Regions from separate parts of the Metabacillus sediminilitoris genome, predicted to be linked through region 1. Evidence: riboswitches for the same ligand, from Rfam matches in the RefSeq annotation. Region 1 holds a riboswitch; each other region holds the start of a gene.

The links. A riboswitch is a leader RNA that binds a small molecule or an ion and turns the genes downstream of it on or off. The one in region 1 is predicted to bind lysine.
Region 2: another riboswitch for lysine. It lies ahead of GMB29_RS26465 (transporter substrate-binding domain-containing protein); the one in region 1 lies ahead of dapA (4-hydroxy-tetrahydrodipicolinate synthase).
Region 3: another riboswitch for lysine. It lies ahead of GMB29_RS22310 (amino acid permease); the one in region 1 lies ahead of dapA (4-hydroxy-tetrahydrodipicolinate synthase).

What each region holds. Positions count from the first base shown of each region.
Region 1 covers NZ_CP046266.1:2,667,783-2,678,320, forward strand. The annotation lists gene GMB29_RS12625 (sigma-54-dependent Fis family transcriptional regulator) at 1-536, shown strand, start outside; gene GMB29_RS12630 (hypothetical protein) at 771-1,238, opposite strand; partial or broken gene GMB29_RS12635 (AAA family ATPase) at 1,439-2,173, shown strand; gene GMB29_RS12640 (AraC family transcriptional regulator) at 2,374-3,258, shown strand; gene GMB29_RS12645 (hypothetical protein) at 3,485-3,907, shown strand; gene dapA (4-hydroxy-tetrahydrodipicolinate synthase) at 4,026-4,913, opposite strand; lysine riboswitch at 5,036-5,214, opposite strand; gene GMB29_RS12655 (undecaprenyl-diphosphatase) at 5,864-6,391, shown strand; gene GMB29_RS12660 (hypothetical protein) at 6,810-7,376, shown strand; gene GMB29_RS12665 (GMC family oxidoreductase N-terminal domain-containing protein) at 7,358-9,040, shown strand; gene GMB29_RS12670 (DUF3231 family protein) at 9,102-9,668, shown strand; gene GMB29_RS12675 (DinB family protein) at 9,761-10,234, opposite strand.
Region 2 covers NZ_CP046266.1:5,516,239-5,526,776, reverse strand. The annotation lists gene GMB29_RS26490 (NADH-dependent flavin oxidoreductase) at 1-798, opposite strand, end outside; gene GMB29_RS26485 (ABC transporter permease) at 995-2,935, opposite strand; gene GMB29_RS26480 (ABC transporter ATP-binding protein) at 2,925-3,686, opposite strand; gene GMB29_RS26475 (sensor histidine kinase) at 3,786-4,790, opposite strand; gene GMB29_RS26470 (response regulator transcription factor) at 4,783-5,478, opposite strand; lysine riboswitch at 5,689-5,872, shown strand; gene GMB29_RS26465 (transporter substrate-binding domain-containing protein) at 5,975-6,811, shown strand; gene GMB29_RS26460 (amino acid ABC transporter permease) at 6,878-7,606, shown strand; gene GMB29_RS26455 (amino acid ABC transporter ATP-binding protein) at 7,627-8,361, shown strand; gene GMB29_RS26450 (GerAB/ArcD/ProY family transporter) at 8,511-9,599, shown strand; gene GMB29_RS26445 (spore germination protein) at 9,596-10,538, shown strand, end outside.
Region 3 covers NZ_CP046266.1:4,609,210-4,619,747, reverse strand. The annotation lists gene GMB29_RS22315 (APC family permease) at 40-1,866, shown strand; lysine riboswitch at 2,009-2,191, shown strand; partial or broken gene GMB29_RS22310 (amino acid permease) at 2,259-3,677, shown strand; gene GMB29_RS22305 (cation:dicarboxylate symporter family transporter) at 4,157-5,404, shown strand; gene GMB29_RS22300 (sensor histidine kinase) at 5,672-7,429, shown strand; gene GMB29_RS22295 (LytR/AlgR family response regulator transcription factor) at 7,426-8,163, shown strand; gene cstA (carbon starvation protein CstA) at 8,288-10,084, shown strand; one part of gene GMB29_RS22285 (IS3 family transposase) at 10,174-10,538, opposite strand, start outside.

The DNA of each region.
Region 1 (10,538 bases):
GTCCTCGCCCTTTAGACGTAAGAATAATAGCTGCAACAAATAAGGATTTGAAAAAATCGACCGAAGAAGGAAAATTTCGCTTAGATCTATATTATCGTTTGAATGTGATTGAATTAAAAGTTCCTTCGCTACGGGAACGCCAAGATGATGTTGTACATTTCGCCGAGTACTTTTTGAGAAAGCAAAATCCTCATGTTTCTGATTATATCTTGATGCCTGAGACGGTAGAGATTTTGCAATCATACGATTGGCCAGGTAATGTCAGAGAAATGAAAAATGTGATGGAACATGCCCTTGTTTTCGCTGACAATGCCAGAATCCTTCCAGCCCATTTACCAGATTACATTGTAGAATCTGCAGGGAAGAAAGAAAAAGAGACACAAGAGACCATGATCCCCCAAAATGAAGAAGATGAACATACCCAAATCATGAAGGCTCTCCGTGATAATCGGTATAATTTAACAAAGACAGCTAAACAATTGGGTATTTCTCGGGGGACATTATATAAAAAAATGGAAAAGTATCAGATTAAGTAGTACATGATCGTTTGAGAGATGCCTCACTTTTGTTTCTGCACACTGATGTTATTTTTTGCATGGTTTTATTTAAATTCCAAGAGTAACGCACATGTGTTACTCTTTTATATTTTCACCGTAAGTCAAAATCTGATTATACTATTGAAGTGTCTTTCAAATATGATGCTGCTTTTTTCTGCAGGTACAGGTTGATTAACGTCCGTACCATATACAAATTCTTCATTCAACTGCATTCTATTTCAAAGATGGATTGAAACATTTTTCATATAAAACTTGAGAGCCATACAATAAAAATGTTTTTATTAAAAATACTAATGATAATTGAAACTTTGTTAACCTAACTAAACTAACATACCCGATCTTTTTAAGCCAATTCATGCCAAGGTAGGTAAATAAAGAGTCAATGATAACATTGGCCAAAAGATATAAGTTGAATTTTCCGTAAGTGTATTTCAAAATCCAAAATGAGCCAACAAAAAATGGACCAATGATTAAGGGTAGCTCTGCTAATACATTAGGTTTTACAGAGAATGGAAACCACCACCACTTTTTCTTTTCCGCGAATCTGCCTTCTGCTACTAGATATAAATTCATAAATATTACACTTGGAAGAAATCTTTTAAAGGTCCTGACACCAAGAAGCGGAATACTTAGCCAAGGCAAAATGGTCATTAAAATAATAAATGTATTTCTCTTTTTCACTTTTATAACTTCCTTTGCTTTATTGATATGGATATTTTTCCTGTATTCAAGCGTTTTATGTATGTCCTTTCATTTTGATAGGGGAATGTCGGAAGAATTTTCTTTTTACTATCAGGCAATTTTGTGAACAATCACCGTATTTTGAACTTGTTTCCATCTCTCTTTTTTTATCTGATATACTTTCTTATGGGTGATTTAAAATGTTTTTAAAAAGAATTACACTTTTACGTGAGGATATACCTTCTCTTCATCGTTATCCGTTTTCAATTCCTGCGATAAGAAATCTCCAAGAGATCTCTTTAAAAAGGAATGTAACCTTCTTCGTTGGCGAAAATGGTTCTGGCAAATCGACTTTGTTAGAAGCGATTGCAGACAAATGTGAATTCAATACAGCAGGTGGGGGACGCAATAATACATATGATGTTTATGCATCAGAATCTGTGCTCGGTAAATATATAAGACTTTCCTGGTTACCTAAAATATCGAACGGATTCTTTTTACGAGCAGAATCGTTTTATAACTTTGCTACACATATTGATGAAGTGGATGATTCCTGATTTCGTCAATACGGTGGACGATCGCTTCACGAACAATCACATGGAGAATCGTTTTTGTCATTATTTTTACATCGCTTTAAAGAGGAATCCATCTTTCTTTTAGATGAACCAGAGGCAGCGTTGTCACCACAAAGACAATTAACTTTTTTGAGAATTATTCATGATTTAGCTTCTAAAGGCAATGCTCAGTTTATCATTGCCACACACTCTCCAATCTTATTGGGGTATCCTAATGCAGATATTTTAAGTTTTGATCAGGAACAAATTGCACAGATCGATTATGAAATGACAGATCATTATCAAATAACAAAATACTTTTTACAACATAGGGATAAATTTCTTGCTGAAATATTTAGTGAGGATGAGTATCAGGAATGAAGGAATGAAGTGATGACTGTACAATGGTCGTCACTTCTTCCTTATTAAGGGAAGATAATGTGAAATGATATGTGTTGGAGGATGAACTAGGTATTCTAATCGGATATGTTGCATTTAAACGTAACACTACATAATGGTGCACAAAATGTCGGATGGAAATAATCAATTCCTGCTATTCTTTTGATGAAGGAGGTTATGTAATGGATTTGCTTAAGAACATGAATCGAGCGTTACTGTATATAGAAGAAAATCTTACACATGAGATTGACTTTAAAGAAGTTGCAAGGCTTGCCTTCTGTTCTGAATATCATTTTAAACGGATGTTTTCTTTCCTCTCAGGTATTACGCTCTCAGAATACATCCGTCGCAGACGCCTGACCCTTGCAGCATTTGAGCTTACTAACAGTCACATCAGAATAATTGATGTTGCAATGCAATATGGATACAGCTCAGCAGATTCATTTACGAGAGCTTTTCAAGGATTGCATGGTGTAACACCATCACAGGCCAGAAATAATGGGCAATCACTAAAGGCCTATCCACAAATGACCTTCCAATTATCAATTAAAGGAGGAAGTGAAATGAAGTACCGAATCGAAGAAAAAGCGGCATTTCACATCGTTGGGATTAAGAAAAGAGTGCCGATTGTATTCCAAGGAGAAAACACGGAAATAACAGCAATGTGGAAAATATTGAATATGGAGATGATCAATAAACTGAAAGAACTATCTAATGTTGAACCGATCGGACTGATTCAGGCATCAACAAATTTTTCGGAAGGCCGAATGGAGGAAAAAGGAGATCTTGATCATTATATTGGTGTGGCAACAACGAAGGATTGTCCGGATAACCTTACACAACTCGATATTCCTGCCTTAACGTGGGCAGTATTCGATTCAGTCGGTCCTTTTCCTCATACACTGCAAGAAACTTGGGGACGTATATATGCCGAATGGTTTCCATCTTCATACTATCAACAGACAGAAGGACCAGAAATATTGTGGAACGAGGGTAAAGATTTAACATCACCAACATTTAAAAGCGAAATTTGGATCCCGGTTAAGAAAAAAGTAGAAGTAATATGATCAATGCGGAAAAGTTAATAGATCTTCATTTATAGAAAAGAAAGGTATATACCCATGTCACTTAAATGTATTTAAAGGAAAGGATGCGATGCTTCAATAAAGAAGGATCGCTTTTTCCTTTCTATATAGAGGGAGTTGAATAATTATATCCCCATCAAAAGTAAATTTAACATTCGCATTTGTCCATATTATTGCATAACGTGTATAAAGAATGGGGTGAAATAAAGTGAATACTCAATCAGAAACCAAAAATCAAACCAAAGAAAGTAGTCATAATGACAATAAGGAATTGATTAACCAACTTGAAAAACAGGTTTCCATTGCAGTCTGGATTCAATTCATCGGTGCAATAATGGAATCATTATATTTATCTAAAATTATGTTGATTAGTGAGGAAGTTAGAGCAGATGAAAATGAAAGACAAATAGTACTGTCGTCTTGGGTTGGAAGCATTGGAACATTTTTAGATAGTATTGGTACTACAACTCAAGCCTTTACAAGTGATGAAAAAATCGAACTGGAAGGAGAAGTACTCTCTAATTTTGGGGATTGGATAAAAGTAATCAGTTCAATACTCGATGCACACGCGGGTACACAGATAATTATTGAGGACAAAGAGAAATTAAGACAGCCTACTTTCTTCCCATAAAGAACAAAGGACATGACATATTATAAATGACTAATATGTCATGTCCTTCCATTTATCTATCTCTTTTTTGGTCTTGATAAGGACTTGCCTGTTCATCTATCCTTTTGTTTATGGTTAGTTAGCTGCTAACGTTGATGTTACTAGCTTCAAGAACACTCTTTAAAGCTCTTGTCTCGTCATCATTCAAAGCCACCATCGGCAAGCGAACACCGCCAACTTGAATCCCGCGCATATTCAAGGCTGCTTTTACAGGTGATGGATTTGGTGCAGCGAACAATGCGTTCATAATCGGCAGAAGCTCGCGATGTAATACACCAGCTTTGATAACATCGCCATTTTTAAAACTGTTGATCATATTTTGCATTTCATTGCCAATGATGTGGGAAGCAACGGAAACAATTCCAGCCCCACCAATCGCTAATACAGGTACTGTTAAGCCATCATCACCGCTGTACAATGTAAAATCACTAGCTGATTTACTTATGATTTGCGCCATCGCATCAAGGTCACCGCTTGCTTCTTTGATGCAAACAATATTTTCTATGTTTGAAAGGCGGACAATCGTTTCAACCGTCATGTTAACAACACTTCGACCTGGTATATTGTAAAGCATGATTGGTAATACCGTTGATTCGGCAATGGCTTTAAAATGCTGGTACATGCCTTCTTGTGATGGTTTGTTATAGTATGGAGTGACCAGCATAATGCCATCAACTCCTGCTTCCTCAGCAAGACGAGTTAAGCTGATCGATGCTTTTGTATTATTAGAGCCGGTCCCAGCGATGACTGGCACTCTTCCTGCAACAACGTTTACAACAAATTTAAAAAATTCTACTTTTTCTTCAGTTGTTAGTGTTGGTGATTCGCCTGTTGTCCCAGCGATCACTAGTCCATCAGAGCCATTATCAATAAGATGATTCACTAACGTTCTCGTAGCTTCAAAATCGATTTCACCATTATGATCAAACGGAGTCACCATTGCTGTTAATACTTGACCAAAATTCATATCTACACACCCTTTTTGTATTTTTTAATAAGAGGAGGGTAGGGCAATTTTCCATAAACGCAAAAAAGCAACAACGAGGGATTCGCTGTTGCATTAGAAACAATAAGAATCAAAAATCGTTCCCGTGCGATAGCCCTCCATATAGTTTCCTATATGACAGTTCTGTATTTATTCAATAGCAGAACCAGCTTCAAGAACATGAGATTCTTTCCGCTTCGGCAAATACCCCTTTCTACAATCGTCACTGGATCTCATTCTCCTCGAATTGTATACTAATGATCTTTGCGCCTCTATCCTCACTTCAAAAGGTTTTGAAATAAGAAATATGTAATTGAGTGTAATATAACAGATAATTCTTTCAATTGCAAGGAAATTATGATTTTTTATCTTGGATGGAATACGCCAACTTCTTTGGGTATTTATTATTTTATAAGCTCTGTTAAACTTGCCTTTTGATCATAACATCTGAATTCTTCCTGTCTAAGTAATTATAATGATATGACGTTTTAGACACTTGAATAACATACAGATTGATGTCCTTCAAAAGAAAATGCGATATAAAAAGAGACTAATCGAAACAGACTAGCCCCCCCATTATATCAATTATTCCGTTCAAGTTTTTCATGAAAATAACTCCAAGCTGCCATAGCTGCAGCAGAAGTGATTTCACCAACAAAGTGTAATATGCCTACAAGTAGGTCCAATAAAACCAACTCCTTAATAAGCATCTACTAACACATGAATCCACCACCACTTATTTTAAACGAAAGAAAAAGTTTCAATAAAATACCAAATATACTTGTACATTTGGTACGAGACAGCAGTTCTTCAGGTAACTGTAAGATATGATTGCTTTCGTTTATTGTTGCAACTAATTAGAGTTATCTATACATAATTCCTGCTTCACGGGGAATTTTATTTATATCTATAAGGTTAGGAGATCCTTTTTTATGAACAACAAAGCTTTTAATATCATCAACGGTCTATCAGGACGTTGTACACCCATTGATTTATTGATGATAGTGATTTCAAATAAGATTCGATATGTATTTGTTTTTGTATTGATAGTTATGTGGTTTAGAAATGATTCCAATAAAAAAGCTGCTGGAAATGCGGTGAAATCTTCGGGGATTACCTTGATCATACATACAATCATTAAATTGGTTTATTTTAAACCACGTCCTTTTATGAAACGCCGCGTAGGCATATTGATTCCATCAAAAATGGATTCAACGTTTCCTAGTAAACACACGCTGTTAGTATTTGCTATTTCAACATCTATCTTTCTTTATAACCGTGTCCTTGGTTTAATCATGATGGTTTTGGCAGGCTTAACTGGCTTTTCACGTATTTGGGTAGGCCATCATTATCCATCTGATATTATTGGAAGTGCATTTATTGGTTCTATGACGAGTATTATTCTTGATAAAATACCAACTGATACTCACATGGAACTGAAAAAAAAGCCTACTCATTAAGGTCACTTTCATTGTTTATTAGTGGTAATCGCCTAGTATGGAGGGGATCTCCATCGTCCATCAAATATATCCGTTACTAAGGCAGGAATGGGAGTTCATAGTAGTAATTAACGACATTGACGAATATTTTAGAAGATCCTTTACTTTTAAGAGGATCTTTTTTCTTTTGTCCATATCTTTATTTTCATGGATCGATCGATACTGTTACCATGAACCGAAACTTCCTGACATAGAAAAATCATCAGCTAAATAAGGATAAAGAGTAATATGAAATGATTTTTGAACGTTTAAGGGGGTAAGCAAGATAGCGAAAAATAGAGCATACAATGGAATCTATAATCCATATACGAGAGCTACTTTTCAGGCACTCGAACACGCTATTATCCCACCAACTACTAGCTATAATAAAATAATAAAAATGGCACAAGTAGATGAAGCACTTGATCTAAGTGTTTATGAATATATAATTTGGATTTTAGATCACTCTATAAGCATTCCAATAGAAATGCAATTACAACTAGTTCATCCAACCTTCTCAAAATCAACAGCACAATTGCTCGATGTTGCAGCCGCACAATTAATCCAAACGGGACAGGTGAAATATCCTCTAAATGTATGTGCCTTTTCGGGAGGCGGTCCATTTGCTTCTCTTATGGAGAGTGACAGGTTAAAAGCTATTACTCTATTGGAGCGACTTGAATTGAATCTCGAAAATTTGCCTTCACCTTATCAAAATAACCCAGGACTTATTCAAAATATGATGGATGTACTAAATCAACTTACGATGTTTGGGCATTATTCGGAATGGAATGCATATGGATCAACACGTCTACTTCCGCCTGAATCTAGACGAATCGAATATTTTCCACCAGGCTGGATCGAAGTACAATATCCAGGTCCTGCTTTTGGCTATCGTGATTTTCGTGGATACTTAATGGCATTTCCGCATAAGAGGGGGGAAGATTCATGGCGAAAGAGGACGTGATTGTCATTGGTTCTGGCGGTGGCGGAGCCGTCATCGCGAAAGAACTTGGTGAAATGGGATTAAAGGTGTTGGTTTTAGAAGCAGGGCCATGGTATGGAAATAAAAAATGGCAGAATCCGAATCTGCAGCCTGGTGCCAAAATTAGTTCTACATTTGATGATTTGGATGTAAGCCTTTATAAACAATTGGTAAACAAGTATGAACAGAATATGAATGATTTGGTATCTGGCAGATTTCGGTGGGGGCCTGCTGACCGCAGTCGTTCCCAATGGTTTCGGAATATAAAACAGAAGGGGATGATTTGGCAAAGCTCAGGTGTTGGTGGAACAACCCAAGTTTATACAGCTAATTGCCCCCGAGCATTCCCAATGGCTGTAGATCATGTATGGCCACTATCTTATCTGGAACTTATTCCATACTATGAAAAGGTTGAAGATACATTACCGGTAAACTTTGCACCGACTACTGCAAAAGAAGAATTATTCTACTATGGGGCGAAAAAGGCTGGGTGGCATCTGATTCCTACACTGGATGTAACAGTCCCGGGTTTTCGGCCACAACCTAACGCGATCTTACCTCCCAATAACAATATTTTAAATCCTCATGTTCGTTTAGAGGAACTATCCTGGATGGAAGGCTGCACTCTTGCGGGGCATTGTGTCAACGGTTGTCCTCATGGACCCTCGATGGATAAAATTGCTAAGCGCTCAACAAATGTCAGCTATGTGCCACTTGCTTTAAAAACAAGTAATGTCACAATCAGGCCAAATGCATTTGTTTTGAAAATAGTAACGGATATAGACTCTTCTGAAGGGTTGCGTGCGATTGGCGTCGTCATACGTGATACATGGACAGGTGAAAAGGAAGAGTTGCAGGCAAAGGTTGTAGTGATGGCTGCAGGTAGTATCGAAAGTCCGCGTCTTTGGATGAATTCAGGATTGCCTCACAATCCATGGGTTGGGAAAGGCTTAGTAAATCATTACATGGACTGGCTGACAGGGATATTTGCTGAAAAGGAATTGATGCCAATATTGGGAAGCTCGGATGTTAATCCATTTGTTGGTCATACATGTGGTGCAAGGCTCGATTATCCTGGACTGGGAACTTTGCAGACAGTTGGAATGAGCCCCGGATTAACAGCTTCTTTTTTTGGAATGAGTGAGTCAGGATATGATTTCTTAACTTCGTCCATGACGAAAGGGCGTCTCTACGGTGATGAATTAAAAGAAGTGATGACAAATTATCGACGAACATTAAGTGTATTAGTTAGTACCGATGATGAAGTGGATCCGCAAAACGGAATTACACTTGATCCCTTAATTAGTGATGAACATGGATCCGTTCCTGTTGTGGCATATAAACCAACTAAACGATCAAAAAGGAAGCGAAGTGAGCTTGTAAAAATCGCAGTGGACATCTTGTACAAAGCGGGGGCAAAAAAAATCATCTGGTCTAATTGGCCTGCAGGCAACATGATTCATATGGAAAGTACGATGCGAATGGGTTTTGTCGTTGATGAGAATTGTGAATCATACGATGTGAAACGATTATATATCGCTGACAATAGTGTTCATTATAATAGTTTAGGTGGACCAAATCCAACCCTTACTACACAGGCACTGGCTACCCGTACAGCAGAAAAACTATTTAATAAATATTTTTAGGCTATTTGGTCAAAATATCATTAACACAAATCACACCCAAGTTCTGGAGGAATTTTGAAACATGAAACTGTTTGATGTGATACATGATGTTTTTGAACCATTTATGGACGGCGAAAAAAAACCATTGAATGTGATGGAAGTTTCAAATTTATGGTTTTTTCTTATAGGCACGGAAACGACGATGCGCAATGAAGAAATTGGCTACAACCTTGCTGACGATCCTGAATTAAAACAAATAATAAAGGATATAAAAGAGAACGTACATATCCCGATTAGAGAAGAGATTAGTCAATTTCTGAAGAAAGAAGGCGTCCCATTACCTCAATCAACACCGGAAAAGCCAGCTGGTGATTTTCGGAGTATTCCAGAGGGTGCCAAATTAAATGATGAAGAAATGGCAAATCTGATTTCATATAATCTGGCTATGGGCGTTACTTATGCCGCAAGGGGACTTACAGAATCGATTCGTGCAGATGTTGGGTTCATTTTCTTTAAAATTATCATGAAAAAAACAACCGCTGGTTTAACTGTAAAACAGTATTTGGAGAAGCATGAGTGGCTTCGTGTGCCGCCTTCTTACAAAGCGAAGACAACACAAACATGTTACACAACATCTGACGAATTATGAATAACTGCATGATTTACGAATAAAGCTGAAAGAAAGAATGCAGGGTCAAACCAACTTTTTATTTTGTTGGCTGGCCCCTTGAGGTTTCTGAGTTAACTACTAGAAATAGCTCGATATATCCGATTAATCGTTTCGATATGTAAGGCTTCATGGTAAAAGCTAAATAAAAATGCCTCACCAGCTGTGTAAAACGTAATGCCTCCCCGATTTGTAAAAGGAGCCGGCAGCTTTTCATGAAAACGTCCTTGCATAAATTCTTTTATTCTCGGTTTTTGTTCCGCCAGGACCTCGCCAATCTCAGCCAATGAAGGCGGCTTGCCTTCCCAATCTGATGGTTTCGTTCCAGGGCCAAAAAGCTGCTCATAATCGTCCGGAATGTTCATTTGTTCTCCGGTAATACCGAAGACGATTTTTTCTTGTACATAGACAATGTGTCCAAAATTCCAACGAATATTGTTGTTAAAACCCTTAGGAATAATATCTGACCTTTCTTCTGGAATTCTTTTTATCGCCTTTTCCGTTATACTACGAACAGTTTCCATATGATGGAAAATTAATTGTTCCAATAATATCCTCTCCCTTTTAGATTCTCCTTATAACCATTTCGAGATCTTCATCTCTTTTTCCTACTACTTTTCATAAATCAATTTAAAATGATAAGGAGTAATAGACATAAACAAAATAAATCGTTTCAATAGGATAAGTTTATTATTCTTTTGTTTTTATGAAAAACAATGAAATTTTGACAACTACGTGAACATCTTTAATACTTATTGAAATCAATAATAAAAAGGAGTACATTAAGAGTGTAAAGAATATGTGAAATAATTCACAAATGAAAAGCAAGACAAAGAAATAGATCTACTTTAA
Region 2 (10,538 bases), 2.8 Mb from region 1:
AAAGAACTCAGATAATGAAACATGTAGATAATCCAAGCCTTTATTTGCTAAAGCATCTACTAAAGTTAATGTATCTGCCATCGTAATTCCAGGTGTTTCAGGCTCTTCAGGTGAAAAACGATAACCTACAATAAATGGAGTTTTAGCATGTTCTTTCACGACGCTCATGACTGTATCTACTATTGCTAAAGGGAAAGTCATTCGTTTTTCAATACTGCCTCCAAATCGATCTTCACGGCGATTGGAATGTGGTGAAAAGAATTGTTGGATTAAATATCCGTTTGCACCATGGATTTCAACTCCATCGTAGCCCGCTTCAATCGCACGTCGTGTTGTTTCTCCAAAGGCTTGAATAATCTCTTCAGCCTCTACTTCTGTTAATGCTCTAGGTTTTACATCCTGGTTTTCTGCAGGTATATCACTTGCACTTACAATTTCACCATTTGGTACTAATTCTGGTGGACACATTCTTCCGCCATGAAATATTTGTAGAACTGCTTTAGCTCCTTGGTCCTTAATTCCCTTTGCCAATTGTCTTAAGCTTGGGATCATTTCATCTCGATCTCCAGCAAATTCACCATGGAAACCTTTTCCGTTTGGCGTGACATATGTACAAGCGGTAATTACCATGCTGACACCTTTAGAGCGGCGAGCGTAATAATTTACTTCAGCCTCAGTTACTGTTCCATCAGGATGAGATGAGAAGTTTGTCATTGGTGCCATAACAATTCGATTTTTTAATTGGACTCCATTTGCAAACGTAAATGGAGATAGTAAATTTGCTTCATTATTAATCATGTTGTATTTCCTCCTTTTATCGATATCGTATTAAATTCAGATAAGCTTTGTACACTTTTATGCTTATCAGAGAGGATGAACTTTATTAACAAATTACTGTCGGTAGAAAAAATGGACAATTTACAGAAAGGAATAAACAGGATTATAGTTGAAGAAGACGAAAAAAAGCTCCAATTCTTTTGGAGCTTTTGCTTTATTATAGTGCTTCTTTAATGACTTTTTTATAATACAGAACAGAAAGGAAACCGAATATGGAGTAGAGTGCAGTGTAAAGTACCATAACAATGACCATTGGTGTCCAAACCTCTGTTCCGAATAAAAACCAGCCTGATTGAACGGCAAAATAGCTATGAAGGAGACCGACAACTAATGGAATACCGAAGCTATAGAGCTGTTTTAACTGAATGCCTTTTAGAAGGTCGCCGCGTGTGAAGCCAAGTTTCCTTAAAATTGTATAATTTGCTTTTTCATCTTCGCTCTCATCCATTTGTTTGAAATAGAGAATACATCCCGAAGTGATGAGAAACGTTAGTCCTAAGAATCCAACGATGAACATGATAAGTCCCATATTCATTTTTTGGTTGTTACTCATGTCAAGGCGGGAGTTATGGTTATTGGTGAATTTTCCGTCATGAAAAAGGTCATTTGCTGCAGTTACCTTTTCTTCGTCCTGAATGTTTATCCCAATATAAATAGTAGATCCCTTTTGAATTTCCGGATTAATATCCTTCTTTAAACGGTTAAATATACTTTCGTCAACAATAGCAGTCGGAAGCCCGCCGCTTGTAAAATCATAGGAAATGAGGTGATCTTTTCTTAGACCTAGATAAATCAGCGGAATCACTTCATTTTTGCCTTTTACTTCAATCGTTCCAGAGTCCTTTAAGGTCATAAATTTTTGAAGCAGATCATCGTACCCCGTAAAAACACTCTCATCTTTCGAAAGATCAATGTTTTCAACAGCTTTATCACTAATAACCGGCATCGTCATCATATGAGGATCCACGTTTAACTCATTGAGGTTTGCATCCAATATTTGTTCGACATCAATATCAGCTTGAATGACTTCAATCACTTTCTTCTCATAGTTAATAGAATGATCTTCTAATGTCTTTGTGAATGCTTCTGCATCGCCTGGATTTGTCATCGCAAAATGAGCTGGTACATTATTTTCGGCAGATTTTTCTGCTGAGTAATAGGAGATATAGCTTAACGATAATAAACCAATGGCAAGGGCAGATACGGTTGTAATAATCGTTAATAGCAAGGCATTCGATTTCATACGAAACATAATCGAAGAAAGGGATAATACCTCATTAATCGTTAAATATCCGTCTTTACTTTTTCGAATCATATTTGCTAGAAAACTGACAGATCCCTTGTAAAACAGATATGTCCCAATGATGACAGAGCCAAGAATAAAGATCATGGCAGCGAATAGTTCGGTCATTGAAGTAAAGTCTCCATCAAATAGTTTTGATGAAACATAGTAGCCGGAAATAATGAATATCATTCCAACTATGCCGATTATCATTTGAAAGATCGACATTTTCTTTACATTTCCTTCTGTTGAAGAAGTCACTCGAAACAGCGATAAAATACTCTGTCTTTTAATAAATAGATAATTCATCATCATGATAAAAAGGTAGATGATGAAAAAAACAATAAGTGTTTGGATAAGCGCTTGATTTGAAAACTGCAAGGTCGCAATTGCCTTGACGCCAGTCGTCTTAAATAAGATCATAATGATGATTTTTGACACAGAAAACCCAACAAATATTCCAATCAATAAAGAACCAAAATAGAGAATTAAATTCTCAGCACTTAAGATGCGAAAGATTTTATTTTTTGTCATCCCTATTAATTGAAATAAGCCAATTTCTTTACTGCGTCTTTTAATAAAAATGGTATTTGCATATAAAAGGAAGATCGAAACAATCGCAACTAGTAAAACTGATGCCGTTCGAATGGCAGCAGCTCCTTTTATTGATCCTTCTGCTGCGTCCATTGATGGGTCGTATTGCAATGTGACAAAGGCGAAATATAGGGCAACACTAAAGATTAAGGCAAAGACGTAAAGGTAATAATTTTTTAGATTCTTTTTCAGGTTGCGGATGATGAGCTGGTTAATGTTCATATTGCACGCCGCCTAACACGCCTTGAGTTTTCATAATGTCTTTAAAGAAGTTTTGTCTTTCTTGATCACCTTTATTTAGCTGTGAATAGATTTGCCCATCTTTTATAAAAATGACTCTGCTGCAATAGCTTGCAGCGACAGGATCGTGAGTAACCATAATAATGGTTGCTTTTCGTTTTTCGTTTAAGTCGCTTAATTTATTTAATAGATCGGAAGCCGATTTTGAATCAAGTGCACCAGTTGGTTCGTCAGCAAAAATAATACTTGGCTCATGAATAAATGCTCTCGCAGCGGATGTCCGCTGTTTTTGACCGCCGGAAATTTCATTTGGATACTTATCTTTTAATTCATATATTCCAAGTTCAGTTGCCACTTCCTGAAATTTTTCATTTGCTTCTTTTCTAGGTGTTTTCGTAATGGATAGTGGTAAAAGAATGTTTTCTTTCACTGTTAACGTGTCTAATAAATTATATTCTTGAAAGATAAATCCTAAATGTTCTTTACGGAATTCAGCAAGCTGCTTCTCCTTCATTTTTGTCATTTCATTTTCATTTATTTTAATTGTTCCATGGCTGACCTTATCAATAGATGATAAAACATTGAGAAGCGTTGTTTTACCTGAACCAGATGCTCCCATGATGCTAACAAATTCACCTTTATGAATTCGAATGTCAATTCCTTTTAATACCTCTTGTTTATTGAATTTATTCCCATAGCTTTTATGAATTTTAGTTGCTTCTAATATAAGCATGCAGATAACTCCCTTCATTTGGTAGTTTCATTATAAAAAATCAATGTCATGCTTTCCTTTGATTGTTCGAACAAAAAAGAAAAGCATGTGACATTCATGTCACATGCCGATTATATTCACGAAATCATTTCTTTTTGGAAAGAGCAAAGCAAAGGTTGTACCTTCACCGATTATGGAGTAAACATTTATCGATATTAATAATGGTTTTGCCGCTTTTTTTGATAAATATAAGCCCATACCTGTAGACGCATTGTCATCATGTTTCGTTGTGGATGTAAAGCCTTTTTCAAAAATTCGCGGTAAATCCTTAGAATCAATGCCCCTGCCAAAGTCTTGAATTTCTAAAATCGTTTGATCATCATGCTTATAGCTTCGAATGATGATATCGCCTGAATCACTATATTTTACCGCATTAGATAATAGCTGTCTTATAATAAAAGCCAGCCATTTTGCATCACTAAGTACCTCGGTTACCTCAAGCTGTATATCAAAGCCAACCCCTTTTTGAATACACCATGTTTGTAACGTTTTAAGCTCTTTTGTGATGATGGCTTTAATAGGAAGCATCTCTAAATATAAGTCATTTTCAATAAAGGTAATCCGTTTTTGATGGAGGTGCTGATCTAATAGCAGGTGGATACGCAGCCATTCATAGGTTAGTTGTGATTTTAATGCATAGTCATCTAATCTTTCTATCATTAAATGCATCGCTGTCAAAGGTGTCTTTACCTCATGAATCCAAGATAAAAGTTCATCTTTTTCATGCTCAACAATCATTCGATTTTGTGAAACAATAAGTTTCAATTGTTTTGTTTGGTCAGTGATCCGTTTTTCAATTATCTTTTCAAAGGGACTATCCGATTCATTTAAGCTTGTTAAATCTAGATGATCTTCCCATTCTTCTAATCTTTTATAAAACTTAGTTTCTTTGTTGTAACGGATAAACAAAAAAAGACTAAACACGATCATGCATATGAAAATCAAATAGACTACAGACTGGAATGGGATCGTTGTATCTATATAAGCGATAAAGAGGATAATCAACTGCTGGAATAAAAAGAAAAGAATCCAGCTTCGCCTTTCCATTAAGAATGTTTTAACCATTTGCATCTTCCTCTTCAATTGCAATATAACCCTGTCCAATTTTTGTTTCAATATAACGCCCCAACCCGAGTTCTTCTAGTTTTTTCCGCAATCGATTAACATTGACGGTTAAGGTATTATCACTTACAAACCGTTCGTCATCCCATAAGCTTCTTATTAATTCTTCACGGCTTACGATCTTATTTTTATGTTCGATTAGTATTTTTAATATGAAAACTTCATTTTTTGTTAATTCGATTGAGCCTGCGTCATTAGTTACCACATTTTTTTCATAATCAACCGTTGCCCCGCTCCATGTTTTGAGGGATATAGGTTCAGTGTTGTAATTGTATACTCGCCGAAGAATAGCTTGTATTTTTGCAATGAGTACATCAAAATGGAATGGCTTTTGGATAAAATCATCAGCTCCAAGCTGCATAGACATCACCATATCAGTCGGATGATCACGCGAGGATAAGAAAATAATTGGAACGTTTGAGTGTGTTCGAATCATTCGGCACCAATGAAATCCATCAAATTTCGGCAATTGAATATCTATAATGACTAGATCTGGCTTTATGGCAGTAAACTCTTGAATTACTTTACTAAAATCGTTAATTCCATAAACATCATAAGACCACCCAGTCAATCGATCCTTAATTTCTTGAAATAGTGTTTCATCATCTTCAATTAGCAATAGTTTAAACAATCGATTCACCACACTTTACTTGTATGTCTTATTTAAAGAGTATAGCAAAAAGATTCTATGTTCTATAGGTAATTTTGTAAATATAAGGAAGGTTAGTGACTCTTTATGAAAACCATATACTAAAATTTACCTATTTAAAGCTGTGTTGACAGATTGCATATGTTATTGTAGGATAATAGACATATAATTTAATAGTAACCTCACTTTTTACAGTGAGGTAGAGGCGCGGTATTTAACAGTCTGTAGTGGAGTTTAGAGAAAACGATGATGCTATGGAGAAGGAAATGTCGCCGAAGCGGGTAATATTCTCAGTATTACTAGCTGGGTCTGTAGTTAAGAGCTGCAGGACTGTCTCAATAAACATCCCGGTTTATTGAGTTGTGCTATCTCATTTGGGGAAAGAAGAGGACTTTAAGGTGACTATACATACGGCCTGAGTTTATCTCAGGCCGTTTTTTATTTAGTTAAAACCAGAAAACAGGGGGAGAAGATAATGATGAGAAGAAAATTACCATTTTTTATCGTCACATTACTTTCAGCTATTATCCTATTAGCAGGATGTGGCACAAGCAGCAGTCCAGAATCTTCATCTAAAGACGATAATACATTCAAGGTTGGTCTTGAGGCTGGATATGCACCATTTAACTGGACGCAAACAGGTGATGAAAATGGTGCTGTTAAAATTGATGGCAATGCAGAATATGCTGGCGGTTATGATGTTGAGATCGCTAAAAAAATTGCTGATGGTTTAGGAAAAGAATTAGTGATTGTAAAAACAGAATGGGACGGACTTGTTCCGGCTTTAACTTCAGGTAAAATCGATGCGATTATCGCAGGCATGTCGCCGACAGCTGAACGAAAAGAAACAATCGATTTCTCAGACAACTATTATAAATCAGATTTAGTTATGGTCGTTAAAAAAGGCAGCAAGTATGATGGTGCTACTTCAATCCAAGATTTCAAAGGAGCTAAAGTAACAGCTCAATTAAATACATTCCATTATTCAGTCATTGATCAAATTGAAGGTGTCGCGAAAGAGCCAGCTATGGATAACTTCCCAGCAATGAGGGTGGCTCTTGAATCAGGAGTCATTGATGGTTACGTTTCAGAGCGACCTGAAGCTGTTAGTGCATCAGCTGCTAACGAAAATTTTGCAATGGTTGAATTTACTAAAGGATTTGAAACATCTGATGATGATACAGCAATTGCTGTAGGTGTTGCAAAGGACAGTGAATTGACAGAAAAAATCAATGAAATTTTAGCAGGTATTTCAGAGGAAGAACGTACTAGTATCATGGATGCGGCGATTAAAAATCAACCAGCAGCAGAATAAGGATCAAGTTAAAACCGGCTGTAACTTCTTACAGTCGGTTTTATGATGAAGTAAAGGAGGAGAACCATGACATTTGAGTGGATCATAAAAATTATTACAGAAAACTGGCCGATGTTCCTGCGTGGAGCAGGAGTAACACTTTTAATTGCATTAATAGGTACTATTTTTGGAGCGGTCATCGGATTGCTGGCGGGAGTTATTCGTACGATTCCAATGCCTGAAAAAGGTGCAAAAAAGATTTTATTAAAAGTGATTAATGTCATTCTTTCGATTTATATTGAATTTTTCCGCGGAACACCGATGATTGTGCAAGCGATGGTTATTTTTTATGGCTCAGCTTTAGCGTATGGGATCGATATGGATCCGTTAGCTGCAGCAATCTTTATCGTGTCGATTAATACAGGAGCTTATATGGCTGAGATTGTTCGCGGTGGTGTTGTATCGATTGATAAAGGCCAATTTGAAGCAGCACATGCGTTAGGAATGAATCATCTACAAACAATGATGAATGTCGTATTGCCGCAAGTGGTTCGTAATATTCTTCCGGCAACAGGTAATCAGTTTGTCATTAATATTAAAGATACCTCTGTTCTTAACGTTATTTCGGTAACCGAATTATATTTCCAAACAAAATCAATTGCAGGTAATAACTTTAGATATTTCGAATCATTCTTTGTAGCATGTGTGATTTATTTTATTATGACGTTTGCAGTTACAAGAATATTACGTTATATCGAAAAGAAATTAGATGGTCCTGATAACTACACAATGAATGTACATGATGCTGAAAAATAACAGAAGAAGGAGGAGAGACTATGGAAAAAGTAATTGAAGTACAACATTTAAGTAAATCCTATGGAACTCATGAAGTTTTAAAAGATATTGATTTCACGGTAAATAAAGGAGAAGTAGTCACTATCATCGGTTCCTCTGGATCTGGTAAATCGACTCTTCTTCGTTGTATTAATTTGCTAGAAAAACCAAGCGGCGGTCAAATTATCTATAATGGTGAAAATATTTTAGACGATAAGCATGATATCAACTCATATCGTCAGCATTTAGGGATGGTCTTTCAGCAATTTAACTTATTTAACAATCATAATGTCCTTGGAAATTGTGTTGTAGGTCAAGTAAAAGTGTTGAAGCGTTCTAAGGAAGAGGCCGAGAAAGTGGCAATGAAATATTTGAAAGTCGTTGGGATGGATAAATACATGAACGCCAAACCAAGACAATTATCAGGCGGTCAAAAACAACGTGTAGCAATAGCCCGTGCCCTTTCAATGGAACCTGATGTGATGTTATTTGATGAACCAACTTCAGCACTTGACCCAGAGATGGTTGGCGAAGTTCTTAAAGTTATGAAGGAGCTTGCTAAAACAGGGCTAACGATGTTGATCGTCACACATGAAATGGAATTTGCGAAGGAAGTATCTGATCGTGTTGTCTTTATGGATAAGGGAGTTATTGCGGAAGAAGGAAGTCCTGAGCAAATTTTCAATCATCCTACACAGGAACGTACGAGGGAATTTTTAAAACGAACATTAAAATAATTGTAAAAAGCTTCAGATCATCATTGATCTGGAGCTTTTTTATGTTAAGAATTTGCTCTTTGTGTTCCATTACAAGCCCATTTCTACCTCTAGTAGAAAGAATATTTTTGATGAACCGGAAAATACTAGGGGAAAAAGGAACATAGAAAATGCAGAACACAATAAGATTTATCTCGGTCATGTATGTGATTTTACTTTCTGTCGGTCTATTTGCACATGTCGAAATCATTCCTGGAATATTATCTCTTGTTAAAAGAGATGCGTGGATAAGTATATTATTAAATATACTTATCCTTCCTTTATGGATATTAGTGCTTTATAAGATTATAAAAATGATAAACAGACGGTCGATCATTCACCTTATAAGAAATCAAGGAAACTCTTTGTTTTATTACATACTGCTTTTTCCCATAGTTTTGTATATGCTGATTAATGCCTTTATTACAGCAAAAGATATTATATATTGGTCACAATTAAGCTATATGCAAGGCTTTAACAGTTTCATCTTAGCAATCACCCTGCTTATTTTCTGTTTAATCTGTACGGAAGCGGGATTGTTTTCAATTGGAATTTTAAGCAGTCTTCTTTGTCCATTCGTGATATTTTTAGGATTTTTTATTTCTTTTGCCAATATGAAGAAAAAAAATTATGAACTGCTTTTTCCGCTGTTTTCAGATGGTTTCTTACCAATAGCACAGGGGCTTATCTATACGGCATTACCGATCTTGGAGTTATTTATCATAATTTTTTTGACGCCTGTTTTAAAAAAGGCTGTGACACGAAAGCAATTATACATTGTTGGAATCATTATTATAGGCTTAATGATCGGACCAACAATCGGGGCAATTGTAGAATTTGGTCCTCAACAGGCAGCTACCTATCGCTATCCTGCTTATGAACAATGGCGTTTAATGTCTATTGGCAGATATTTTTCCCATACTGATTTTCTTGCCATTTTTCAATGGCTTTCAGGTGGTGCAATTAGAATCAGCTTGTTTGTTTACATTTCAAGCCGGATTTTAGCAAAAGGAAAACACAGAAAAAAAATAATCAGAATCATTTATATCATTTTGTTTGTTAGCTGTATCATTCCTGTTGATCAAAGCCTTATGACAATCGTGATCTTTGGTTATTTTAGACCGATATCATTTCTGTTAATAATCCTGCAAATAACGATGATAGCTATATACTTATCGAAACATAAACAAAAATGGAATAAAGAGGTGAGTGGTTCGTGAATGAGCAGATTTTTTCCGTTGACATGCTTCAGCAGCTTTTCAACCAATCAACGGATATTAAAGTAAAAACAGAAAATATAAATGATGAAAGATTCTTATTTGTGTATTGCGATTCTTTAACGGATGCTAGTCTGATCCAAGCATTATCCATTCCAGGAACCGATATGAGAACGAACTCACTTTATAATTCCATTCAAATGGAAACTCATCTGAAAGAATCAATGACTTCAGAAAAAATTGAAGAGGCTGTTTTATCTGGGAAGCTAATGGTAGTTCCTTTCGGAGAGCATCTTTATTTTTATAATATTAGTAAATTCCCATCGAGACAGCCGGATGAGTCTGTTGCAGAAGTTTCGATTCGTGGCCCGAAGGATGGATTTGTCGAAGATATTACAACTAATATTGGGTTAATCAGGAGGAGATTACGTACCTCATCATTAGTTATTGAAGATTATACAATTGGGAAAAGAACAAATACTAAAGTATCCCTTCTTTATATTAAAGATATACTTAACGAGAATATCTTAAAAGATATTCAGGGCAGACTTAATCGTTTAGATGTAGATATTTTAACAAGCTCTTCTATGTTAATGGAGTACTTGATCGATAACAAATTTTCGCTTATTCCCTTAATAGACTATTCAGGTAGAGCAGATTTCGTCACACAGTCTATCAACCAGGGGAGATTTGCCATTGTCGTTGATGGAGCACCAACTGTTTTAATTGCACCAGTAGATCTTTCATTATTGTTTAAAACTCCTGAGGATGATAATACAAGCTTTTATTTTGCCTCCTTAGAAAGATCGCTGCGTTTTTTAGGGTTATTTACGACAACATTTCTGCCGGGTTTTTATACAGCTTTAATCACACATAATGTAGGACAGTTACCACTTCCATTTATAGCGACCATTAGTGTTTCCAGATCAGGCCTGCCATTTT
Region 3 (10,538 bases), 1.9 Mb from region 1:
TATATAAAATGAATTTAATACTAATTTGGTGGTGCAAAAATGATAGCTGCGATTAAACGATTTTTAATTGGTCGACCACTTAAGTCAACCGAATTAGGGGAACAAAAACTTAATAAAAAGAAAGCTCTTGCCATTTTATCTTCTGATGCTTTATCGTCAGTCGCATATGGCCCTGAACAGATCTTACTTGTTTTAGTAACAGTAAGTACGGTTGCTTTTTGGTATTCAATCCCGATTGCTATTGGGGTGCTTTTCCTATTAACGGCTCTTATTTTGTCTTACCGACAAATTATTTTTGCCTATCCGCACGGAGGGGGAGCATATGTCGTTTCGAAGGAAAACCTTGGTGTCAATCCTGGGTTAATTGCAGGGGGGTCGTTATTAGTCGATTATATACTTACCGTAGCAGTAAGTGTATCTGCTGGAACGGATGCGATTACTTCTGCTTTTCCAAACTTACATGACTATAATGTCCTAATTGCATGTATTTTGGTTATCTTTTTAACGATTTTAAATTTAAGGGGAATAACAGAGTCAGCCTCTGTGTTAGCTTATCCAGTTTACTTATTTGTATTGGCGTTATTTATTCTGATTGGAGTAGGAATTAATAATATACTAACTGGCAATGTCTCACCAGATTTACATTCACCTATAGGCACACCAGTAACTGGTATTACCTTATTTTTGCTGCTAAGAGCTTTTGCATCTGGGAGTTCAGCATTAACTGGTGTTGAAGCCATTTCTAACGCTATTCCTAACTTTAAAGATCCCGGTCCGAAAAATGCTGCAAAAACATTAATGGCAATGGGGATTTTACTAGCTATCTTATTTTCGGGAATCGTTTATTTAGCTTATTACTATGGCATTACACCAAAAGCTGAGGAGACGGTTGTCTCACAAATTGCTGCAGAAACGTTTGGAAGAAATTTCATGTACTATTTCATACAGGGAACAACAGCTATGATCCTTGTACTTGCTGCGAATACCGGATATTCAGCATTTCCATTACTCGCCTTTAACCTTGCTAAGGATAAATATATTGCAAGGATGTTTACGATAAGAGGCGATCGTTTAGGGTATTCAAATGGAATTATTTTTCTAGGAGCCGCATCAATTCTGTTAATCATTGTTTTTAAAGGCCAAACAGAACAATTGATACCACTTTATGCTGTAGGAGTTTTTATACCTTTTACATTATCTCAGACCGGGATGCTCGTAAAATGGATTCGAGAAAAGCCTAAAGGCTGGATTGTTAAATTAGTGATCAATTTCATTGGTGCCTTAATTAGTTTTCTAGTTATGTTAACATTTTTTATCACCAAATTTGGTCAAGTATGGTCTGTTTTAATTTTCTTACCATTACTTGTTATCATCTTTCATCGGATTAAAAGTCATTATTTGGCGGTAGGAAACCAGCTAAGGATAACAACTTGTGATCCTGTTAAACCAATTGAAGGAAATGTCATTATTGTACCTGTAGCTGGAATCACTCATGTGGTTGAAAACTCGCTAAACTATGCAAAGTCTCTTAAGGCAGATCAAATTATTGCGGTGTATGTTTCCTTTGAAAGAAAAGATGTAAAAACATTTGAAGAAAAATGGCAAAAATGGCAGCCTGATATAAGATTAGTTACACTTTACTCTTATTACAGAAGTATTATCCATCCGTTAAAAAAGTTCATTGACACAGTAGAACATAAAGCAAACGAATCGAACTATCGGGTAACTGTATTGATACCGCAGTTCATTCCAAAGAAAAAATGGCATAATATTCTTCACAATCAGTCAAGTTTACTCATTCGTGCAGTACTTCTTTATAGAAAGGATGTTATTGTCACTACTGTTCCCTACCATCTTAAAGAATAACTCTCAATAGTAGAATGAAACGAAAAATTTAGTTCTGAAGAATAAGAATATTAAAGCATTTTAGTAGCTTATTGACACTGGATAAAATGATTTGATATTCTCAAAACTAAACAATTATATAGGTGAAATCCTCATCATATCTCGGTGAGGTAGAGGTTGCAGCGGTTATGAGTAGTGTTTTTGGAGATCTGGTGGGATTGTAGAAATAAACACAAAAGGAATTGCTGCCGAAGTATGGGTAACCACACCAGCTATCCATACTGGGACTGCATCAAAAAGGTGTAGTACTGTCATAGATTAACATCTATGGAGAGCTATGAAGAGATTGTTGCGGTTTTTTTGAATTCAAAGCGCATGAATATACAATTTCATGCGCTTTTTTCGGAGGGTTTATGATGAAAGAAAAAAAGTGGGGGCTGTTGATTTTAACCTCTTTAGTTGTAGGTAATATGGTAGGTTCAGGGATATTCATGCTGACGAGCACACTAGCACAGACAGCAAGTCCTCTTGGCGTCGCATTGGCATGGTTACTTACAGGTCTTGGTGTATTAATGATTGCACTAGTTTTTGGGAAATTATCGATTCGAAGACCTGACTTAACTGCCGGTCCGCAAAGCTATGCCCGTGAATTATTTGAATCACCTCGTACGGGAGATATAGCCGGATTTAGTATGGTTTGGGGATATTGGATTGCGAACTGGATTAGTAATGTTGCCATCATTACAAGTTTTGCAGGATACTTGTCAACATTCTTCCCGATTATGAGTGCTTCTACTGTTTTATTAACAGTTGGAAATCAAGATATTGAGGTTGGAAGATTTGTTACATTTACTATTTGTACAATCTTGCTTTGGGGAACTCATTTTATCTTAATTACAAACCTTAATGCTGCAGGAAAATTAAATGTAGTTGCGACAGTTACGAAAATAATGGGTTTTGCTTTATTTATTGTTGCAGCACTATTCACATTTCAATATTCAAACCTTGGGGATCTTTATACACCAGTAATAGATTCAGCAGGTCAAACACATGGACTTTCTTCTCAAATTAACATGGCGATGATATCAACACTTTGGGCATTTGTTGGAATTGAGTCAGCTGTTATTTTATCTGGACGGGCAAAATCACAAAGAGATGTCAGCCGCGCCACGGTTATCGGCTTATTTATTGCGTTATTGATCTATATGGGAATAACGTTGCTTATTATGGGGGTTTTACCGCAAGAGGTTTTAAGAGCTTCTGATAAACCGTTTGTGGATGCACTTTCTGTTATGATTGGTGACACCGGTGCGACAGTTATGGCGATACTCGCTATTATTGCCTTATTTGGATCAACAATTGGTTGGATCCTGCTAAGTGCTGAGGTACCTTATTAAGCGGCAGCAAAAGGAGTCTTTCCGAAATATTTTGCTAAGGTTAATAAAAAGGGAAGCCCTGTACGAGCATTAACATTAACAAATGCAATGTCACAATTATTTATTCTATCGGTTATATCAGGTACGATAAGTGAGGCCTATACATTTTTAACGACATCAGCAACGCTTGCTTATTTGATACCATATTTAGTCTCAGCTATTTTTTTCTTGAAGCTAATTATAAAAGGACAGACATATGATCATCAAAATGGATTGCGTATGGTAGATGGAATCATTGCAGTTTTTGCCCTTATATACTCGATTTATGTCATTAAATCTGGAATAGCTGATATGGTGACATTTACATTGGGAATAGGACTATTCGCAGCTGGAGTGATCTTGTACCCAATTATTAATCGCGGGAAAAAGAATCACCAGCTTACTAATAAAAACTAAAATATTGCATATTCACTCGATATCTTATTAGACAGGAAAGATGAAAGCGAAAAATCAGCTTGGTAAAAATTGTACAAGCTGATTTTTAATATGACAATACCAATATCATAGTGAGTGAAAGGTGATCATGACTTAAAGGGCCATCCTCCAGACCAGATAACAGGTGAAAATTGAAATTGGTTCTAAAGGGTGTGGAAGTGGTTCGATTCCAACCGACAAAAACACAAAGTGAAATCGAGAAGAAATACCTATTGCTTTGTTTTTTATTATTTGATTATTTAGGCCTATAAAGTGGAGCTGTTTTGTGAAAATAAACCTTTTTTATTATTCTGTAATATTTAAAACTGAATATTTAAACAATTAAGTTCTTTGTATCTATAGGGTGGTTCTTATTTCCTAACCGTAATTATTATTATTGTAGAAAAAGTTCTTTTAGGATATTATATATAATGTATAAGTGTAAGATGGGAGGAATAACGTTGAAAAGAATTGGACTTGCTTGGCAAATTCTCATCGGTTTAATTCTTGGGATTATTGTTGGAGCGATCTTTTATGGTAATCCACAAGTAGCTGCATATTTACAGCCGATCGGTGATATATTTTTAAGATTAATAAAAATGATTGTTATACCAATTGTCATCTCAAGTATTATTGTTGGGATTGCAAGTGTTGGCGATACAAAAAAACTTGGCCGTTTAGGTGGTAAGACGATCCTCTACTTTGAAATCATTACGACAATCGCTATTATACTTGGTCTGGTTGTTGCGAACTTATTCCAGCCTGGTGCTGGAGTGGATATGGGATCTATTCAAAAAACCGATATCAATAGTTATGTTGAAACAGCTGAGAATGTAGAAACTCACGGTATTGCTGAAACATTTGTCAATATCGTTCCTAGCAATATTTTTACTGCTTTTATCGAAGGAGATATGTTAGCTATTATCTTTTTCTCTGTTTTATTTGGTTTTGCACTGACAGCAATAGGAGAAAGAGGAAAGCCAGTGTTAGCATTTTTCCAAGGTACAGCTGACGCTATGTTTTATATGACAAATCAAATTATGAAGTTTGCACCATTCGGTGTATTCGCGTTAATCGGAGTAACGATTTCTAAATTTGGTTTAGAATCACTCATTCCTCTAGGGAAATTAGTTATTACTGTTTATCTGACCATGGCGTTTTTCATTATTGTGGTACTAGGTATCGTTGCAAAAATGGCTGGGGTTAATATTTTCAAATTTATTCAGTTAATAAAAGATGAATTACTGCTTGCGTACTCTACAGCAAGTTCAGAAACAGTATTACCAAGAATTATGGAAAAAATGATTAAATTCGGCTGTCCAAGAGGGATTGCTTCATTTGTTATTCCAACGGGCTACTCATTTAATCTAGATGGTTCAACATTATATCAAGCATTAGCTGCCGTTTTCATTGCACAAATGTATGGAATTGACCTGTCACTATCACAGCAGATTTCTTTAATGCTAGTTCTTATGGTGACATCTAAAGGTATTGCTGGTGTACCAGGGGTATCATTCGTTGTACTATTGGCGACATTAGGAACAGTCGGAATTCCGATTGAAGGTTTAGCCTTTATTGCTGGTATCGATCGGATTTTAGATATGGCTAGAACAGCAGTAAATGTTGTAGGTAATTCACTTGCAGCAGTAGTGATTTCAAAATGGGAGGGAGAATTTAAGCCTAATTCTTCTTCTAAACAAGTTGCATAAGAATATTTGAGGCATTACTGCATTGAGCAGTAATGCCTTTCTTAATGGAGGAAAGTAAAAGATATGCTGTTTTTATAACTGGTCTAGCCAAGTAAATAGATCATTCTATTTAAAAATTGTGTTTTCTTCCTTTTTTATTGAAGAAATCTGGATTAAATAGTTTACTTCATCTTTTACTTGCATATTAATTGTGAAGTCAGTTCCTCATCAGAAATTTAAAATATTGTATAATATAACTCTGAGGCTGGGAGGGAGAAGGAATCGAATATGATTGAATTATTGCCTTTAATGATAGAGCGAGTTGGTATTCTTGTTATTGTTGCGTTTTTGCTTTCTAAGATGCAATCTTTTCGCCAAATCATCCATAATGAGCATACTTTTACTGAAAAAATAAGTTTAATTATGATATTTGGTCTATTTGGCATCATTAGCAATTACACTGGAGTATTAATTAATAATGGAGCAATTATGGCGCAAGCATGGAATGCTGATGGCGATATTGATGGAGCAATAGCCAATACAAGAATTATGGGTGTTGTCATCGGGGGGTTACTTGGTGGTCCATTTGTAGGTTTAGGTGTAGGTGTTATCGCAGGTGTGCACCGTCTAACACTAGGTGGGTTTACAGCTATTGCCTGTGCTCTATCTACAATAATTGCTGGAATCGCCACAGGGGTTATAGGAAAACGATTCGGAATTAGAAAAAATAGATCACCTTATGGAGCTGTGGTGATCGGGATTTTAATGGAATGTATGCAGATGGGGATTATCCTATTGATTGCGAAGCCATATGAATCCGCTCTCAATCTTGTTGAAGTAATTGCTATTCCGATGATTGTTATTAATGCTTTTGGAACGTTATTATTTATTTTTATCATTCAAAACATATTTCTTGAGAAAGAACGGCTAAGTGCATTACAAACACAAAAAGCTCTTTATATTGCACAGCAAACGCTTCCTTTTTTTCGCCAAGGGTTAAACCCGCATTCCTGCAAAGAAGTTGCCGAAATTATGCTAAAGGGAACAAATGCTGATGCAATTGCGATTACAAATCAAGAACGTGCCCTTGCACATGTTGGAGTAGGTTTAGACCATCATAACCCATCTCACCAACTTGCAACTAGATTGACTAAGAGAGTACTAGAATCAGGGGAAGTAGAAGTTGCCAAGTCGAGAAGTGAAATACAATGTTTTAAAGAAGACTGCCCTTTACAGGCTGCAATTGTATTGCCTTTAAAAGCACATGATCAGACAGTAGGTTCTTTAAAGATTTATTATACCCAGCCAAGCAAATTAGATACAGTTGAGAAGGAGCTAGCTGAAGGTCTAAGCAGGCTTTTTTCAACACAGTTAGAGCTTGCAGAAGCAGAATTGCAAAGGAAACTATTGAAGGATGCGGAAATTAAAGCGCTACATGCGCAAGTTCATCCCCACTTCTTTTTTAATGCAATGAATACCATTTCAAGTCTAATTCGTACAGATGCGGATAAAGCAAGAAAGCTCTTATTAAATTTTAGTACATTTTTTCGAAGCAACCTGCAAGGTGCGAGGCAAATTTTAATACCGCTTGAAAAAGAACTTGAACATGTGGAAGCATATTTAACCTTAGAACAAGCTCGCTATCCTGATAAATACCAAGTTGAGATGAAGATAGATCCAGCGTTAAAGTCTGTTTTAATCCCGCCGTTTACTTTACAGCCATTAGTGGAAAATTCCATTCGTCACGCTTTTCCAAAGATGAAAAACGGAAAGGTGGCGGTTACTGCACAGATAAAAAACGGGAAAATGGTCCTTATCACAGAGGACAACGGTATGGGAATTCCTCAGAACTTAACTGGTTTAATCGGAAAAGAAACCGTTCATTCTGATGAAGGAACTGGAACAGCACTATGGAACATTAAAAAGCGAATTGAAGAGTTATATGGACAAGAAGGATCGTTTACGATCAGCAGTGGACAAGATTGTGGGACAAAAGTGTCTATGATATTACCTTTAACAATTGAGCCAATGGGGGAATTAAGATGATTAAGGCATTTGTCGTTGATGATGAGCCATTAGCTAGAGATGAGTTAGCATATTTATTACGCCGAACAAAACAAGTGGAAATTGTGGGTGAGGCAGAATCGATTGACGATGCAATTGGAAAGATATTTGAGGTGGAAGTGGATGTCCTTTTTTTAGATATTCAGTTAGCAGGTGAAAGTGGATTGGATTTAGCTAGTAAGATTCTTCAACAAAAACATCGGCCGGAAATTGTCTTTGCAACTGCATTTGATGAATACGCATTAAAAGCATTTGACTTGCATGCAATTGACTATTTATTAAAGCCATTCGATGAAACGAGAGTTCAAACAACAATCCAAAAATTAGCAAAAATTCTGCGTACAAAGAAAAATATGAATGGAGCAAAAATAAGCAATCGGACTGAAGGGAATGACCGGCTAGCGATAACAGTTGATGAACGAATAGTCATCATCAACGTAAATGAACTATTATATATTGGAACAATTGATGGAAAAACAATCGTTGTTACGGAAAAAAATAAATATCAAGTCAGTGAACCACTCATTAGCTTTGAACGAAAGCTTCAATCACATCAAATCTTACGTGTTCATAGAGCATTTTTAATAAATATATATGCAATTGTAGAAATTGAGCCGTGGTTTCACTCCACCTATAATCTCATTATGAAAGACGGGGAAAAAGTACCGGTAAGTCGAACATATACAAAGGATCTAAAACAATTGCTGGATTTTTAATTGCATTTCAGACTTGAAAATATGCGGCTCAGTCTCTCATTTTAGCATTTTATTTTGAAACCGCAATGTTAGCGTTTTTAAGTAGTAACATGAAGACAAATAACCTATAAGGAGGTCGCATAAAATGAATGCGGTTACAATAGTTATTGCTTCGATGTGTATATTAATGATTGCTTATCGTCTTTATGGGACATTCATGGCTGTTAAGGTTTTAAAGCTCAATGATGCTAAACCTACTCCAGCACATGAATTAAATGATGGGAAAGACTATGTCCCAACAAATAAATGGGTAACGTTCGGACATCACTTTGCTGCGATTGCAGCAGCTGGTCCACTTGTAGGACCAATCTTAGCAGCTCAATTTGGTTATCTTCCAGGCTTGCTCTGGTTATTAATTGGGGCAGTTATTGGTGGGGCTGTACATGATGCAGTTGTTCTTTTTGCGTCAATGCGAAAAAAAGGCAAATCACTTTCTGAAGTAGCAAAAGAAGAACTTGGACCTGTTGCAGGTTTCTGTACAGGACTTGCGATGTTGTTTATTATTACAATTACAATGGCTGGTTTGTCCATGGTTGTGCTTCATGCTCTTGAAAATAACCCATGGGGAACGTTTGCAGTAGGAATTACCATTCCAATTGCGATGGGTGTAGGTTTGTTTTACAAGAAAACAGGAAACTTAAAATTAGCTTCAACAGTTGGCTTTATTTTGCTTATGATTGGGGTTTTTGCAGGACCATCCATACAAGGTACTGCACTTGGAGATTTCTTAACACTTGATTCAAAAACATTGGCTATTATTTTACCTATTTATGCTTTCTTTGCAGCAGCTTTACCAGTATGGCTTTTACTTGCACCAAGGGATTACTTAAGCAGCTTTATGAAAATTGGTGTATTTATCGCTTTAATTATTGGAGTGTTCATTATTAATCCTTCGATCCACTTTCCAGCAGTAACAGAGTTTGTTGGCGGAGGCGGACCGATTTTAGCAGGACCAGTGTGGCCGTTCATTTCAATAACGATCGCATGTGGAGCCATTTCTGGATTCCATGCCTTCGTTGGTTCAGGTACAACACCAAAAATGCTCGATCGTTGGAGTGATATTAAAGTAGTCGGTTTTGGAGCAATGCTTGTTGAATGTTTAGTAGGAATCATGGCACTAATTGCAGCTACTGCTCTACAGCCTGCTGATTATTTTGCGATTAACTCAACACCTGAAGTATTTAAAACATTAGGAATGGAAGTTGTTCACTTGCCAGAACTAGCACGTGAAATTGGATTAGATTTAGAAGGTAGAACTGGTGGGGCCGTAACATTGGCTGTAGGGATGACGTATATCTTTACAAGCATACCTTGGTTTGATACCTTATCATCTTACTTCTTTCAATTTGTTATTATGTTTGAAGCCGTCTTTATCTTAACGGCAATCGATGCAGGCACACGTGTAGCTCGTTATCTCATTCAAGATTTCTTCGGTGAATTTTATCAGCCATTGAAAAAAACGGATTGGCTGCCTGGAAACATTATTGCGAGTGCATTAGCATGTTTTATGTGGGGATATCTTCTTTATTCAGGGGACATTGGTTCCGTTTGGGCATTATTTGGTGTATCCAACCAGCTTATGGCCTCAATCGGGTTAATTATTGGTGCGACTGTTATTTTGAAAATGGCAGATAAACGGAGATATATGTTAACATGTCTCATCCCGCTTGCCTATTTGTTTATTACAGTAAACTATGCAGGCTATTGGATGGTGAAAAATGTTTACTTAAACCCAGCTGCAGCAGGTTTCAATGTTCTGAATGCAATATTATCAATTATCATGCTCATTTTGGGTGTCATCATATTAGTATCTGCTATTAAAAAGTGGATGGAACTTTGGAACACGCCACGTGTACAAATGGATGTTACATCAGTATCTTAATACAAAATTTTTTATAATATATTAATTAAAAGAGGCTGTTTTAGAATTTTGAACTGTGCCCCACATTACGGACAGTTTAAAAAAAGTGCCTATGCTGCTAATAAGTAACCCCGGTATTGTGCCGGGGTCATTTTCATTAAGCCCCATTGATAACGGTAGTTGTTATAATCCTCTATTACTCTATCGATTTCTATTTTCACTTCAGATATACTTTCACACGTTTTAAACTCAGCCAAATCCTTGAAGTGGCCAAAGAATCCTTCCATTGGGGCATTGTCCCAACAATTCCCCTTGCGGGACATGGATTGTGTTAGTCCTAATTTCTTTACTTTCATCTGGAATTCAGGATGAGTATAGTGAAACCCTTGATCTGAATGTAAGATTGCTTCCGGATGGAAGTAGCCATTTACTGCTTTTTCTAACTTTATCAGTGTCTTATGTACAATATCCATTT